DNA from 3 places in the Paenibacillus sp. NPDC057967 genome. Region 1 is predicted to be linked to each of the others. Evidence: riboswitches for the same ligand, from Rfam matches in the RefSeq annotation. Region 1 holds a riboswitch; each other region holds the start of a gene.
The links. A riboswitch is a leader RNA that binds a small molecule or an ion and turns the genes downstream of it on or off. The one in region 1 is predicted to bind ZMP and ZTP.

Region 1 (4,034 bases):
CCAGCTCTTCAGACAGAACTTTGGCATTGGTCACGACATTCTGTTGATACTCTTTGAAAGAAGGCTGCAGAGCCTCGCCGAATGCTACCGCTTTTGCAGCGATAATATGCATCAGAGGACCGCCTTGGGAACCTGGGAATACCGCTTTATCGATAGCTGCCGCCCAAGCTTTTCTGCACATAATCATGCCGCCGCGAGGTCCGCGAAGCGTCTTGTGCGTCGTAGTCGTAACAAAGTGAGCATGCGGAACCGGACTTGGATGCAGACCAGCTGCAACCAGACCTGCGATATGCGCCATGTCGACCATGAACAAAGCGCCTACTTCGTTGGCAATCTGGCCGAGTTTTTCGAAATCGATAATGCGCGGGTAAGCACTAGCGCCTGCAACGATCATGCGAGGGCGATGCTTGAAAGCAAGCTTGCGCACTTCTTCATAATCAATGGTGAAGGAATCTTCTTGAACGCCGTATGCCACGAAGTTGTACAGCAAGCCGGAAGCGTTGACAGGGCTGCCATGCGTCAAGTGGCCGCCATGAGCCAGGTTCATACCAAGCACCGTATCGCCAGGCTTCAGCGCAGCCAGGTATACCGCCATATTCGCTTGTGCGCCGGAATGCGGCTGTACGTTAACATGCTCAGCGCCGAACAGTTCCTTCGCACGATCGCGCGCGATATCTTCGACGATATCGACATGCTCGCAACCGCCATAGTAGCGTTTGCCCGGATAGCCTTCCGCGTATTTGTTCGTCAGTACAGAGCCCATAGCCTCCAGTACCGCTTCGCTTACGATATTCTCCGATGCGATTAGTTCAATGTTGTCGCGTTGGCGTTGAAGCTCAAGGCCCATCGCCTTCAATACTTCTGGATCTTGCTTGCGTAATTGTTCCACCTTTAGTTCCTCCTTGTATCAATGCTTGTATAATAGCGAAAACACACTTTCATATCGCCAAAGCGTCCTTCGCGCAATCACCTTACTCACTCGCATAGCCCGGCTTTTTGTTCTGCTCTCAAGCTGCTGCTCTCGTCGTAGACCGCTCTCGCTCCGCCGATTAGCTTTGGCCTCGTGATCGCCATCGTAACGTGAGCTTCGCCAATCGTCTTAATGGACGGTCTCACTGGAACGGCAACCCGCTTCAAATGCATACCGATGAAAGTATCGCCAATGTCGATGCCCGCATGTGCTGTCAATTGCTCAACCAGACAAGGCTTGGCGAATTGGCCGTATGCATAGGCCGCCATGGAGCCTCCCGCCTTCGGCACAGGTACAGCATAGACAACGTCAAGTCCGCGCTGCACGGCCTCATCTTCTTCGATAACCAATGCCCGATTCAGATGCTCGCAGCACTGGTACACAGGAACAAACGGAATCTGCTTTCTGACCGCTTCGACGCCTGCATAGACAGCCGCCGCCGTCTCCACGGCTCCCGATGTACCGATTCGATGACCAAGCACCTCACTCGTACTTACCCCAATAATCAGGAGATGACCCGCTCCCAGCTTGCCGGCTAGCGCGAGCTCTCTGACAACGGTCTCTACTTGCCCGGCAATTGCCGCTTGTTGCTCATTAGGTTCCTTGCTCATTCAGTCACGCCTCCTTCCCTGAAACCAGCTGTTAGGGATGAATGGAGAAGCGCTTCTCCAGTTGCATAACTTTGTCGATGCGGCCTGCATGGCGACCCGCATTCGAGAATGGCGTCTCCAGCCACACTTTCACAATCTCTCCGGCTACACCAGGTCCGATGACGCGCTCGCCCATAGCTAAGACATTCGTATCATTATGCTCCCGAGTCGCTTTGGCCGAGAAAATATCATGCACCAACGCACAGCGAATGCCTGGATACTTATTCGCAGCGATGGACATGCCAATGCCTGTACCGCAAATCAATATGCCGCGATCCGCCTTGCCGCTAGCCACCATCTCGCATACCGGCAGCGCATAATCGGGGTAGTCGACCGACTGCTCGCAATCGCAGCCAACATCCTCAATCTCATGACCCAGTGCTTCAATAATCGGAACAAGCTCATCCTTCAAACGGTAACCGCCGTGATCGGCGCCAATCGCAATCTTCAATGTGAACACCATCCTGCCTTAAGTTGTAAGAGTCATTGCTTCCTGCAAATAACCTATGGTGATAGTATACCTTGTTCCGGCCAAAAAGACGAAAAAAAGAGCAAGACATGCTTATTCAGCATGCTGCTCTTTGCCCAGGCGACCGGCCGTATATTCCGATGCTCCACCGTGGTTAGCCCACTTCCGTCGCCAGTTACATCGGAAACTCTTTTGTCTCCATCATCATAGCTCATATCTGTTCAGAAATCAATCGTTTCGAACGTCTAATTACGGACGTTTCGACAGCTTGTCGAGGAGCTTCTGAATGGAAGCTTCAATCTCGCGGGAGCAGCTGTCATAGACGGATTGCGTCCCTCCGAACGGATCGGCGATATCGAAGCTTGGAATACGCTGCTCCAGCTCCAACAGACGCTGTCTCTCGGATGTGCTGAGCTGCTGGCCAAGCGCGCTTTTCATCTGCATTTCGGTATAAAGACCCTCCAGCTCCAATATATCCTGCAGCACGCTGTCATCCTGATAGGCGAACTCTTTGAGCGTATATGTCTTGTCGACCGCACCCGGATGATAATGAAGCAAAGAACGCTTATGGCTGGAGGTCATGGTTAAAATCAAATCCGCCCAATCCACAGCCTCAGCGGTTATCGCACGCGAGGAGCCTGCATGCTCAATGTCCCTGAGCCTGAGCGTGGATAAGGTATTCGATGAGATCGGCAAGCCGTCGATCGTGGATACGCCCGCTGAGCGGACAGCTAACGTAATGCCCCGCACTGCGGCATGGCGACGAAGCAAAGCCTCCGCCATGGGCGAACGGCAAGTATTTCCTGTACAGACGAACAAAATACGTTTCATTGCGCCAGCTCCTTTGTATGAACGGTTACCTTACACTACATTAGACAATAAATAATAGGCCGAACACAAGCAATATGGCGCCGCCGCAAGCCTCCCCATATTCACCCAGCTTGCTGCTTACCTTGCGACCTAGCAATAGGCCCAGCATGGACATCATCCCGCCAAAAAAGCCGAATAACAATATGGTTAGCCATAAGTCGGCGGAAAACATCCCTAGCGTTACACCTACCGAAAAAGCATCAACGCTAACACTTAGAGCCAGGACAAGCAGCCCCAGCGACGAACGATGGTTGAAGGTCGGCACGCCTTCCCCGCGGATCGAGCTGTAGATCATATGACCTCCAAGCAGGAGGAGCAAGATACCGGCGGCGGTCGTGGCGACACTGCCCAGCAGCCCGCTCACGAATTGGCCTGTCAGCAAACCTCCGATAGGCATTAGAATATGAAAAAGTCCAATAACTGCGCCAAGCTTTACTATATCAAGCAGTCGAATGCCCTTCAGTCCAATGCCAAGACCGAGCGAGAACGCATCGAATCCAAGCGCCACAGCAATAATGAGCAGCGTCAAAAACTGCCCCATATACGCACTAACGTCCATTCGCACATCTCCCCTATGTATGGCCGCACTTACTAACCAACATATGCGGACATAGGGACAAACATACTACTTGTCTATTGCAATGATCGTACCGCCGGCTGCCTTCACCAGGCGGTTCATAAGTGCGCCGCCAATCCCTTCCGAGAGACAAGCCTCGGACCATATGCGGCCAATCCCAGCTTCATCGAATTGACGAAGCGCTCCGTAGAGGCGATGGGCTGCTTCCTCCAGCTTGCTCTCGCTGCCGAGATCCAGCACAAGATCGGCCTCATAACGGCTTGACCGCTCACTGAAGGACAGCACGCCGGTAACCACACCGTCTGCCTTCGACTGTCTGGCCTGTTCATTCACATACGAGATGACAGCCTCGGGCTGACCCTGTATGATGGAAAGCTCGCCTTTCGGCGCATAATGCGTATACTTCATGCCAGGCGATCTCGGTTTCTCTGGCTCTGCGCTTGACTCAGGCTCGCTGATGATCTCCGCATCGGGGAAAGCAAGGCGAAGCGCTTCTTC
Region 2 (4,034 bases), on a different contig from region 1:
CTTGACCCATGATTATGAATCTTAGCGATACAGAGTTGGACCTGCTTGTCCAGAATGCGATCAAAGAAGGAGATCGGGCGAAAGTCCAGGCCGTTGCGGAGGAGCTGCAGCCGTATGATATGGCTGCCGTCTATGGCCGTCTGCCGGATAAGTTCCGCGCCGGATTTGTTATCTATATGACCATGGAGCAGTTGACTGCGATGGTCGGCGAGATGGAGCAGATGCAGCAGGTTGAGGTGTTCGCACTGCTTGGCGTGGAGCGGACGGCGGAGCTGATGGACCGGATGGACAATGATGACCTTGCTGTCCTGCTCGGAGGCTTGTCCGAGGAACGGAAGAAATCGTTCCTGGACTACATGAAGAAGGAAGAAGTCCTCGCGGTGCAGCACTTGATGGCGTATGCGCCGGAGACGGCGGGCCGGATCATGACGAACCGGTACGTCTGGATACCAAGCCATTATAATGTTCGTGATACAGTCGATAAGCTGAAAGATTTTGCCGAGATTGCGGAGTCGATCAACTATCTCTACGTCGTGGATGAGAAGAAGAAGCTGATCGGCGTCGTATCGTACCGCGATTTGATCCTGGCGGAGATCGGCGATCAGATTACAGATATTATGTATGAGCGGGTCATTGCCGTTCCGGTCGATATGGACCAGGAGGAAGTAGCCCGACGGATCGAGAGATACAACTTTCTTGCTATTCCCGTCGTGGAAGAGGACGGTGTGCTTGTCGGTATCGTCACCGTCGACGATATTATCGACGTCGTCATTCGGGAGGCATCCGAGGATATTGCGAAGATGTCCGCATCGGGCAAGTCGATTGACTTCGATACGAAGGCCCATGTGGCGGCATACCGAAGGCTGCCTTGGCTGATTCTGCTCTTGCTGATCGGCATCATATCAGGGACGATTATTAGCCGGTTCGAAGAGACGCTGGATAAGGTTGTGGCGCTGGCTTTCTTCATGCCGATGATAGCAGGAATGACTGGGAATACGGGAACACAGTCACTGGCGGTTGTCGTGCGTGGCTTGACGACGAAGGAAGTGACCAGTGGCGTCGTTCGAAGACTGGTGTGGCGAGAGCTGATGGTCGGGCTGATGATCGGCGGCATCTGCGGCGTGCTGATCTCCATCATAGCGTACATCTGGCAGGGCAGCCCCATTCTGGGCCTTGTCGTGGGCGGCTCGCTTGTCATGACGCTCATTATAGGCACGCTGGCAGGTACAGTGATTCCGCTGTTGCTGTATAAGCTGAAGGTCGACCCTGCTGTAGCGTCAGGTCCGCTCATTACAACGCTTAACGATATTTTATCGTTGCTGATCTACTTTGGCATCGCGACGGCGTTCCTGGAATATTTGATATAAACGAGCGGGTGTACTTGATCGATCATAAAGGGAAAAAGAGACTCCAAATCACGTTGCCGTGGTTTGGAGTCTCTTGCGCATTTCGACATGCCGTTACGATTCGTTACATTCTCTGACGGGCTGTATGCAGAACAGCCTTGCATCGCAACTCCATCTCGTCCATAAGCGCAGCAGCCTGCTCGGCATAACGGCTCTTCATAGCCGACTCCGGCATAGAACGGAGATTTATCTCCACGGTGAGCAGGGCGGAGCGAGCTGCCGCTTCGAACAAGATAACGCCGATGCCAAGGTCAGAGATGACATGCTTGTTGGCAGAGTCGGCAATAGCGGCAGTGCTGGTTATGCCATCCCGGCATAATCTCATAAGTCGAAGCGGAACCTCAATGGCATGCAGGGTGGCGGACTCCAGGGCAAGCTTGCGCGAAGCCTTCTCGTCCTCTGTTGCTTTTGGCAGCTTTAATGCCGCCATGTAGCCGTTGAACGACTCGATGTCCGCATGAAGCAGCTCTTCTGATGCAGCGGATAGGCGTCGCATCTCCGACAATGTCTCTTGAATCTGCGCCTCATAGGCTGCGAACTTCTCCCCTTGGGACAAGCTGCCGGCCATTGCCGTCATGGAAGCGCCGAGCGCCGCGACTAACGCGGCAACACTGCCGCCGCCGGGAGTAGGATCAGGGCTCCCTGCCTGGTGCAGGAAGCGGCGGATGGAATCATCCCATGATACATTGCTCATATTTGCTCCTCCTCGCCTTGTTGGATGCGAATGGCTTTCATCAAATTTTGGAACAGGACTGCTGTCGTCAGCGTGCCTACCCCGCCTGGCACCGGGGAGACGGCAGCGACATAAGCATCCAGGTCAGCGGCACCATCTCCAGCAATACGGCCGTCCTCTGTTTCGTTGATGCCAGCGTCCACAACGATCAGTCTGTCATGAACCATAGCGGAGGTCATTCTATTCGGCCTGCCAACGGCTAGAAAAGCAATATCTGCATGGCTGAGATGCGAAGCGATGTCTGGCGTGCGAGAATGACAGACGGTGACAGTAGCCTGCTCCCGCTGAAGCAGGTGGAATAGAGGAAGGCCGACGGTCTGGCCTCTTCCGACCAACGTTACGTTTTTGCCTTCCAATGAAAATCCATAGTGCTTCAGCAGATGGATGCAGGCCTGGGGAGTAGCGGGATATAGGCCGTCTTCTCCCGTCAGGGTTGCCAGTTTGTTTTGCGGCGTTACGCCGTCGATATCTTTGCTCGGCCGAATTTCCCGTTCCACTCTCCTCGCCGAGATATGCTGCGGCAGAGGAAGCTCCACCATAATGCCATGAATGGATGCGTCTTCGTTCAACCGACGGATGAGCGCGATAATTTCGGCTTCTTCTACGTCGGCTTTGAATGCATGTAGGTGGAAGGATACGCCAAGCCGTTCGGCGATCCTGCGCTTTGCTTCTGCATAATAGGCGGAAGCGGGGTCTCCTTCGACAATAATTGTCGCCAGATAGGGCTGAATACCTTGCATGCCAAGCTCACTCACTTCAGTCATAATCTCCATGTAAACTCGATCAGCAGCTTCTTTTGCCTTCATCAACAATGCCATCCTTGCATCCTCCTCAGCGGGTAATTTTCGAATAAAACGAAAAAAAGCATCCGCATCAGCTCATGACGAGCCGACTGCAGATACTTCTCCCAGGCGAACGGATCCATTCCGTTCGTATGCTTCCTCGTGGTTTATTCCACTCTTTTCGCCAGTCGCATACGACGTTATTTTTATATCACCTATTATGTCCGCAATCGAATTTGAGGTCAAGATGATTGACAAAAAAAGACTTCACTCTTATGAATTCATTTAATATCTAATTTGATAATCATTAAATTATTAAATAAATCCGCAAGCTCATTTGTTCAGATGGGTATGCAGGCATTTGAACATGGTGCAGCGTGTGAAGAACGCGGTGAAGCAGCATGTGGGGGAACGGATTCTGTGCATCGTCGGAGCGGATCATAACGATATGATGCATGAGCAACTTCGCATGGAGGGGACAATTGAGCTCATTTATCCCTTGCGTTAGGAGTAGTATGCAACTTTTCGAAAAATATTTATTACAATTTATTCCCTATGAAGAGGGTGTGAGCGTGAAATAAAGCACTTACATTCATGAAAAGTATAAAAAATTGACGTAATGCGCCTCTCTCCACGGGGCTATAAGGCCATTACTATTAAAAGCTATAGGTTGACACGCTTATTAAAGTGCATTACTATTTTGCCATTACATTAATACTATGCGGTTACTCTGAATTTATTTTGTCAAAAAACCTCGTCATTCATCGAAAAATAACGGAAAACATAGAAATTTGTTTTATAAAAGTTGAACTAAAGGTTCGTAAGGAGCGTTCTATTGATATCGCCAAATCTCTATGGCTTGCCGCTCGGTGTAATGAAAGGAGATTATCATGACTACCAGAATCCAACTGATGAACGGACAAAATGAAATCTATAACGAAGCGGGCTTGCAGTTAATCGGCAGCAACGGACATAACCAAAGCGGGCTGTCGCCCCAGGAGCTGCTGGAATCGGCGCTTGGTCTTTGTGTCTCGATCTCGCTTCAGCAGAAGCTGGAGACGGATGGGGTTGAATTCGGGCGGTTTCCGCTCAGCGTAGAAGTGACGGCGAGGA
Region 3 (4,034 bases), on a different contig from region 1:
CAGGAAGCGGCAAGAAACCTCGCCGGAAGAAGAGCAAGCCGCAAGGAGCGGCAGCATCCGCAGTTGCGAGTGGGGCCGAACAGGCGAAGTCGCAGCCTAAGTCACAAAAGGCGGCATCGGGTGCCAGTGCGGCCGGTCAATCGAAGCCGCAGAATAAGCTGCAAACCGGGGAAGTCCGGCAGCCGGAGAACAAGCCGAGCCGCTCGAACGGTCCTAAGCCACAGGAGAAGAAGGAACAAGCGAAGCCGCAAGGGCAAGCCCCTGCGAAGCCGAGCCAGCCTCGTCCTGCAAAGGAAGACCGTCCTCGCGAGGGTCAAACCCAGCGGCAAGCGGGCAAGCCGGCTAGAACGCAGCAGCAGTCGAAGAGGCCGACTACAGCTGACCGTTATGCGAAGCCGCAGCTGCGTCAAGAAGTACACCAGGATTCGGGCAAGATTATATCGATTCTGCCTTCGCCGTGGTCGTCATTCTCCTCCAAATCAAAAAAATAGCTTGCCTCGATACGTGGCTGCTCGAAATATCCATAACAAAAAGCATTTGGGTTTTACCCAAATGCTTTTTTGTCATATTTAGGAGTCGCATAGCGGCAGGGATTGACTCTCTAAGCCTAATTTCTCGGCTTGCAGCTTCCTCGCGCGTTGCTGCGCTGGCGAACAAATCTTTAGCAGCTTATCATTTGTCGGATTTGAAACAAATCCGGCAGCTATCTTCGTCTATCGTTGCATAGGGGGGATAAGATGAGAAAACCGGTTTGGCTGACGATGGTTGTGTTAGCGTATTGGCTCCTGCTGCCTGGTCAAGCGATGGCGCTTTCTTGCGTGAAGCCTGGTCCAATCGAACAGCGGTATGAGACATATGATGGAGTTATTGTGGCGAAAGTGTTGAATGTAAAAGCGGGTCAGGAGGAACACACCATTCAATTGGAGGTTAAGCAAAGCTTCAAAGGGATCGAGGTTGACCGCCTAACGATTCTGGAAGATCGATATTGGGAGACGGACAGTCGCGTGAGCAAGGAAGGCGAGGAGTATCTGTACTATTTTAAAAATATCGACAGTCAGTGGGAGAATCAGCTTTGCTCGCCTACCGTAAAGTTATCGTTGGCAGACGCAGAGCTGGATTACTTGAAAGATAAGGAGCGTCAACTCCAACCAGCAAGCGAGCTGCCGACTGCAGATGCATCCCATGCCCCTGCAGCAACGGACACGACGGATGATGACGCAGAGAGCCGTCCGATCGCAAGCGATTCGGAAATGGGGCAGTTATCAGATTCGGGGAGGAGTACTTCAGCCGGGCTGATGGTCGGCTTGATTGCGGCCATAGTCATTATTCTAATTGTTGTACTGTTGGGAATGAGAAGAAGGAAATAAACGATTGACTTTTTCGTCAGAAAATTTATAATAGTCAGTAAATATTTGGATGTGTAACTGGCGAGAACGTAGATCACTACGGGGGAGCACATCTGTCATACAAGCCGTTCGCCTGGGCAAAGCATTTGATCATCGATCGAATGCTTTTTTATGTTCAAAGGAGCGATAATGATGGGAAAAGCTAAACAAGTAGCGGTGTTGATGTATGAGGGAGTGGATACGCTTGATCTGGCCGGGCCTTTTGATGTGTTTGCAGTAGCGAGCAATTGGGGACAAGATTTCTATGTCTATACGGCGGCTCTGGAGAAGAGGGAATGCCGCTCGATTAGCGGGATTACGCTTGTTCCGAGCTACAGCGCAGAGGATTGTCCGAGACCGGATATCCTGATCGTGCCGGGGGGCTGGGGAGCGCGCACGGAGATGCATAACGGGGCGATGACGGATTGGATTCGGAGCTTATCGAAGCAGGCTGAGCTCACGATATCTGTCTGCACCGGCGCGTTGCTGCTGGCTAAAGCGGGCTTACTGGACGGCCTGTCGGCAACAACCAACAGCCGCGCCATGAATCTGCTCCGTGAATCGGTGCCTGCCAGCACCCGCATCGTGGAGGGAGTGCGTTACGTGGACAACGGCAACATCATCCTCTCTGCAGGCGTGACGGCGGGCATCGATGCGGCGTTGCATGCGGTGGCGCGGTTAGCGGGAGAAGAGCGGGCGCTCGATACGGCAGCGAAGCTCGAATACCTATGGAATCGCGAAGCTCCTGTTCTGAATGCGCCATCTTCGCGAGCCATCCGCAGAGCGACCGCGGAGGATGCGGTGAAGCTGCGGGGCTTGTTGGAGGGAGCGGCCAGATGGATTCATTCGGCGCACGGCTTGCGGCAATGGCGCGAGGAGGATTTCACCCAAGAGACGGTCGACACATTCATCGGAGAGCAAGAGGTGTTCGTAACGGAGCGCGGTGAGGAACTGGTCGGCTGTTTCTCAGTTCACTGGTCATACGAAGAAATCTGGGGAGAGCGGTATCATGATGACGCAGGTTATGTTCATCGGCTGGCTGTCTCTCGGCGGTATAAGGGAGAAGGAGTCGGTCAAGAGCTGCTGGAATGGGCGGAGGGATACATCCGCAGCAAAGGCAAGCGCTGGCTTCGTCTCGACTGTATGGCGGACAATCCTGGTCTGAACCGGTATTATCAAAGCCAAGGCTTTGATCTGCAAGGACGCTTCGATGGAGAAGGCTGGAGCGCGAATCTGTATGAACGGAGAATCGCGGACTAACCATACGGACGCCGCAGGATGGTCATCAGGCTTTTCGAACAAGCATCTAATCTGCTGCGATTATATGATGATGACCATGCCGCTCTGTCGTGCGCTGAAAGCTGCGAATTATGCGAACGAATTAACCCGGTATGCTTGCAAGACCCGGTGCCTGCTGGCGCCGGGTTATTGTTGTTTGTGTGCATTTCACCCCATCCTATATGCAACTGACCGTGCAAGGCCTTGAAGTGCGGGCCAAAGATGGTATTCTGAGTTACAGAAAAGCGGAATCGGCAAGCCGGGGAGGAGCTGTAAGTTTGAAGCTTATTATAGACCAGTCATTGGAGCATCAGGACGTCGAAATTACGATTAAGTGCGGCATCATAGACGAAAATTTGGAGCGTCTTATTGCTCAGATCAGATTGTATTCATTCTCCATTACAGGCAAGAAGGATGGACGCAGCCATCTGATACGGCTGGAGGATGTCTATTACTTTGAATCCACGGATAACAAGACATTCCTATACCGCGAAAAGGATGTATACGAATGCCATTACAAGCTGTACGAACTGGAAGAGCATTTGGCGAACAGCCATTTTGTACGCATAAGCAAGTCCTGCATCCTGAATATTGCGATGTTGGCTAATGTGCGGGCGCTGTTGAACGGCAAGTTCGAGGCGCAGCTTGTGAATAAAGAGAAGTTGATCATTAACCGCCATTATGTGCAGGCGATCAAAGACAAAATGCAGTTTTGAGGAGGGATGACATGTCTACATTTAAGAGTTATTTTACGATCAACTGTTATGCCTTTACGATCATTACGATTATTTATTCGATTTTGGTAAAAGCGGGGCTGTTCACACCGATGTCGGTCGATGACGTCTTTATCTACTTCCTGATGACTGTTAGCTTGTCGATCCTCATTGCGATTATCGATCTGCTGCCCATCAGAAGTTATGCTCTGACTTCCTTGATCCGAATAGCAGGCATTGTGGCGGTTGTGTTCACCATTGGGTATTCCTTTGAAATGTTTTCGTTTGAATGGAGATACGTAGGTCCGATACTGGGCATGATTCTGTTTACGTATTTTGCCGTTAGCGCCTTGCTGATGATTAGGGATCAAGCTGATGCCAGAGCGATTAACAAGCAGCTGTCGCAGCGTAAGCTGAATACGGAGCAGGTAAGGGGAGAGAAGCATGAATAAAATAATTGAAGTGAGTCAATTACGGAAATCGTTCGGCGAGCTGCAAGCTGTGAAGGGCATCGACTTTTATGTGGAGCAAGGCAGCATGTTCGCATTCCTGGGGCCCAATGGAGCCGGAAAGTCGACGACAATCGATATGCTGACGACGCAGCTGGAACCAGACGGCGGGGAAGTAAGCGTGGGTGGCTACAGGCTGGGCAAGGAGG

Region 2: it holds a riboswitch for ZMP and ZTP, as region 1 does, so the genes downstream of both, ACFVSO_RS06120 (bifunctional 5,10-methylenetetrahydrofolate dehydrogenase/5,10-methenyltetrahydrofolate cyclohydrolase) here and rpiB (ribose 5-phosphate isomerase B) in region 1, are expected to answer to the same signal.
Region 3: it holds a riboswitch for ZMP and ZTP, as region 1 does, so the genes downstream of both, ACFVSO_RS05070 (GNAT family N-acetyltransferase) here and rpiB (ribose 5-phosphate isomerase B) in region 1, are expected to answer to the same signal.

Annotation. Positions count from the first base shown of each region.
Region 1 is NZ_JBHVQB010000010.1:62,593-66,626, reverse strand. Features, by position in the region: gene ACFVSO_RS24090 (serine hydroxymethyltransferase) at 1-889, opposite strand, end outside; gene ACFVSO_RS24085 (TIGR01440 family protein) at 976-1,581, opposite strand; gene rpiB (ribose 5-phosphate isomerase B) at 1,613-2,071, opposite strand; ZMP/ZTP riboswitch at 2,197-2,278, opposite strand; gene ACFVSO_RS24075 (low molecular weight protein arginine phosphatase) at 2,339-2,920, opposite strand; gene ACFVSO_RS24070 (manganese efflux pump MntP) at 2,961-3,518, opposite strand; gene ACFVSO_RS24065 (L-threonylcarbamoyladenylate synthase) at 3,585-4,034, opposite strand, start outside.
Region 2 is NZ_JBHVQB010000002.1:371,321-375,354, forward strand. Features, by position in the region: gene mgtE (magnesium transporter) at 9-1,367, shown strand; gene ACFVSO_RS06115 (cyclodeaminase/cyclohydrolase family protein) at 1,471-2,100, opposite strand; gene ACFVSO_RS06120 (bifunctional 5,10-methylenetetrahydrofolate dehydrogenase/5,10-methenyltetrahydrofolate cyclohydrolase) at 2,097-2,957, opposite strand; ZMP/ZTP riboswitch at 3,038-3,123, opposite strand; gene ACFVSO_RS06125 (hypothetical protein) at 3,289-3,429, shown strand; gene ACFVSO_RS06130 (OsmC family protein) at 3,812-4,034, shown strand, end outside.
Region 3 is NZ_JBHVQB010000002.1:134,746-138,779, forward strand. Features, by position in the region: gene ACFVSO_RS05060 (DEAD/DEAH box helicase) at 1-491, shown strand, start outside; gene ACFVSO_RS05065 (hypothetical protein) at 738-1,367, shown strand; ZMP/ZTP riboswitch at 1,411-1,492, shown strand; gene ACFVSO_RS05070 (GNAT family N-acetyltransferase) at 1,536-2,645, shown strand; gene ACFVSO_RS05075 (LytTR family DNA-binding domain-containing protein) at 2,942-3,379, shown strand; gene ACFVSO_RS05080 (hypothetical protein) at 3,391-3,828, shown strand; gene ACFVSO_RS05085 (ABC transporter ATP-binding protein) at 3,821-4,034, shown strand, end outside.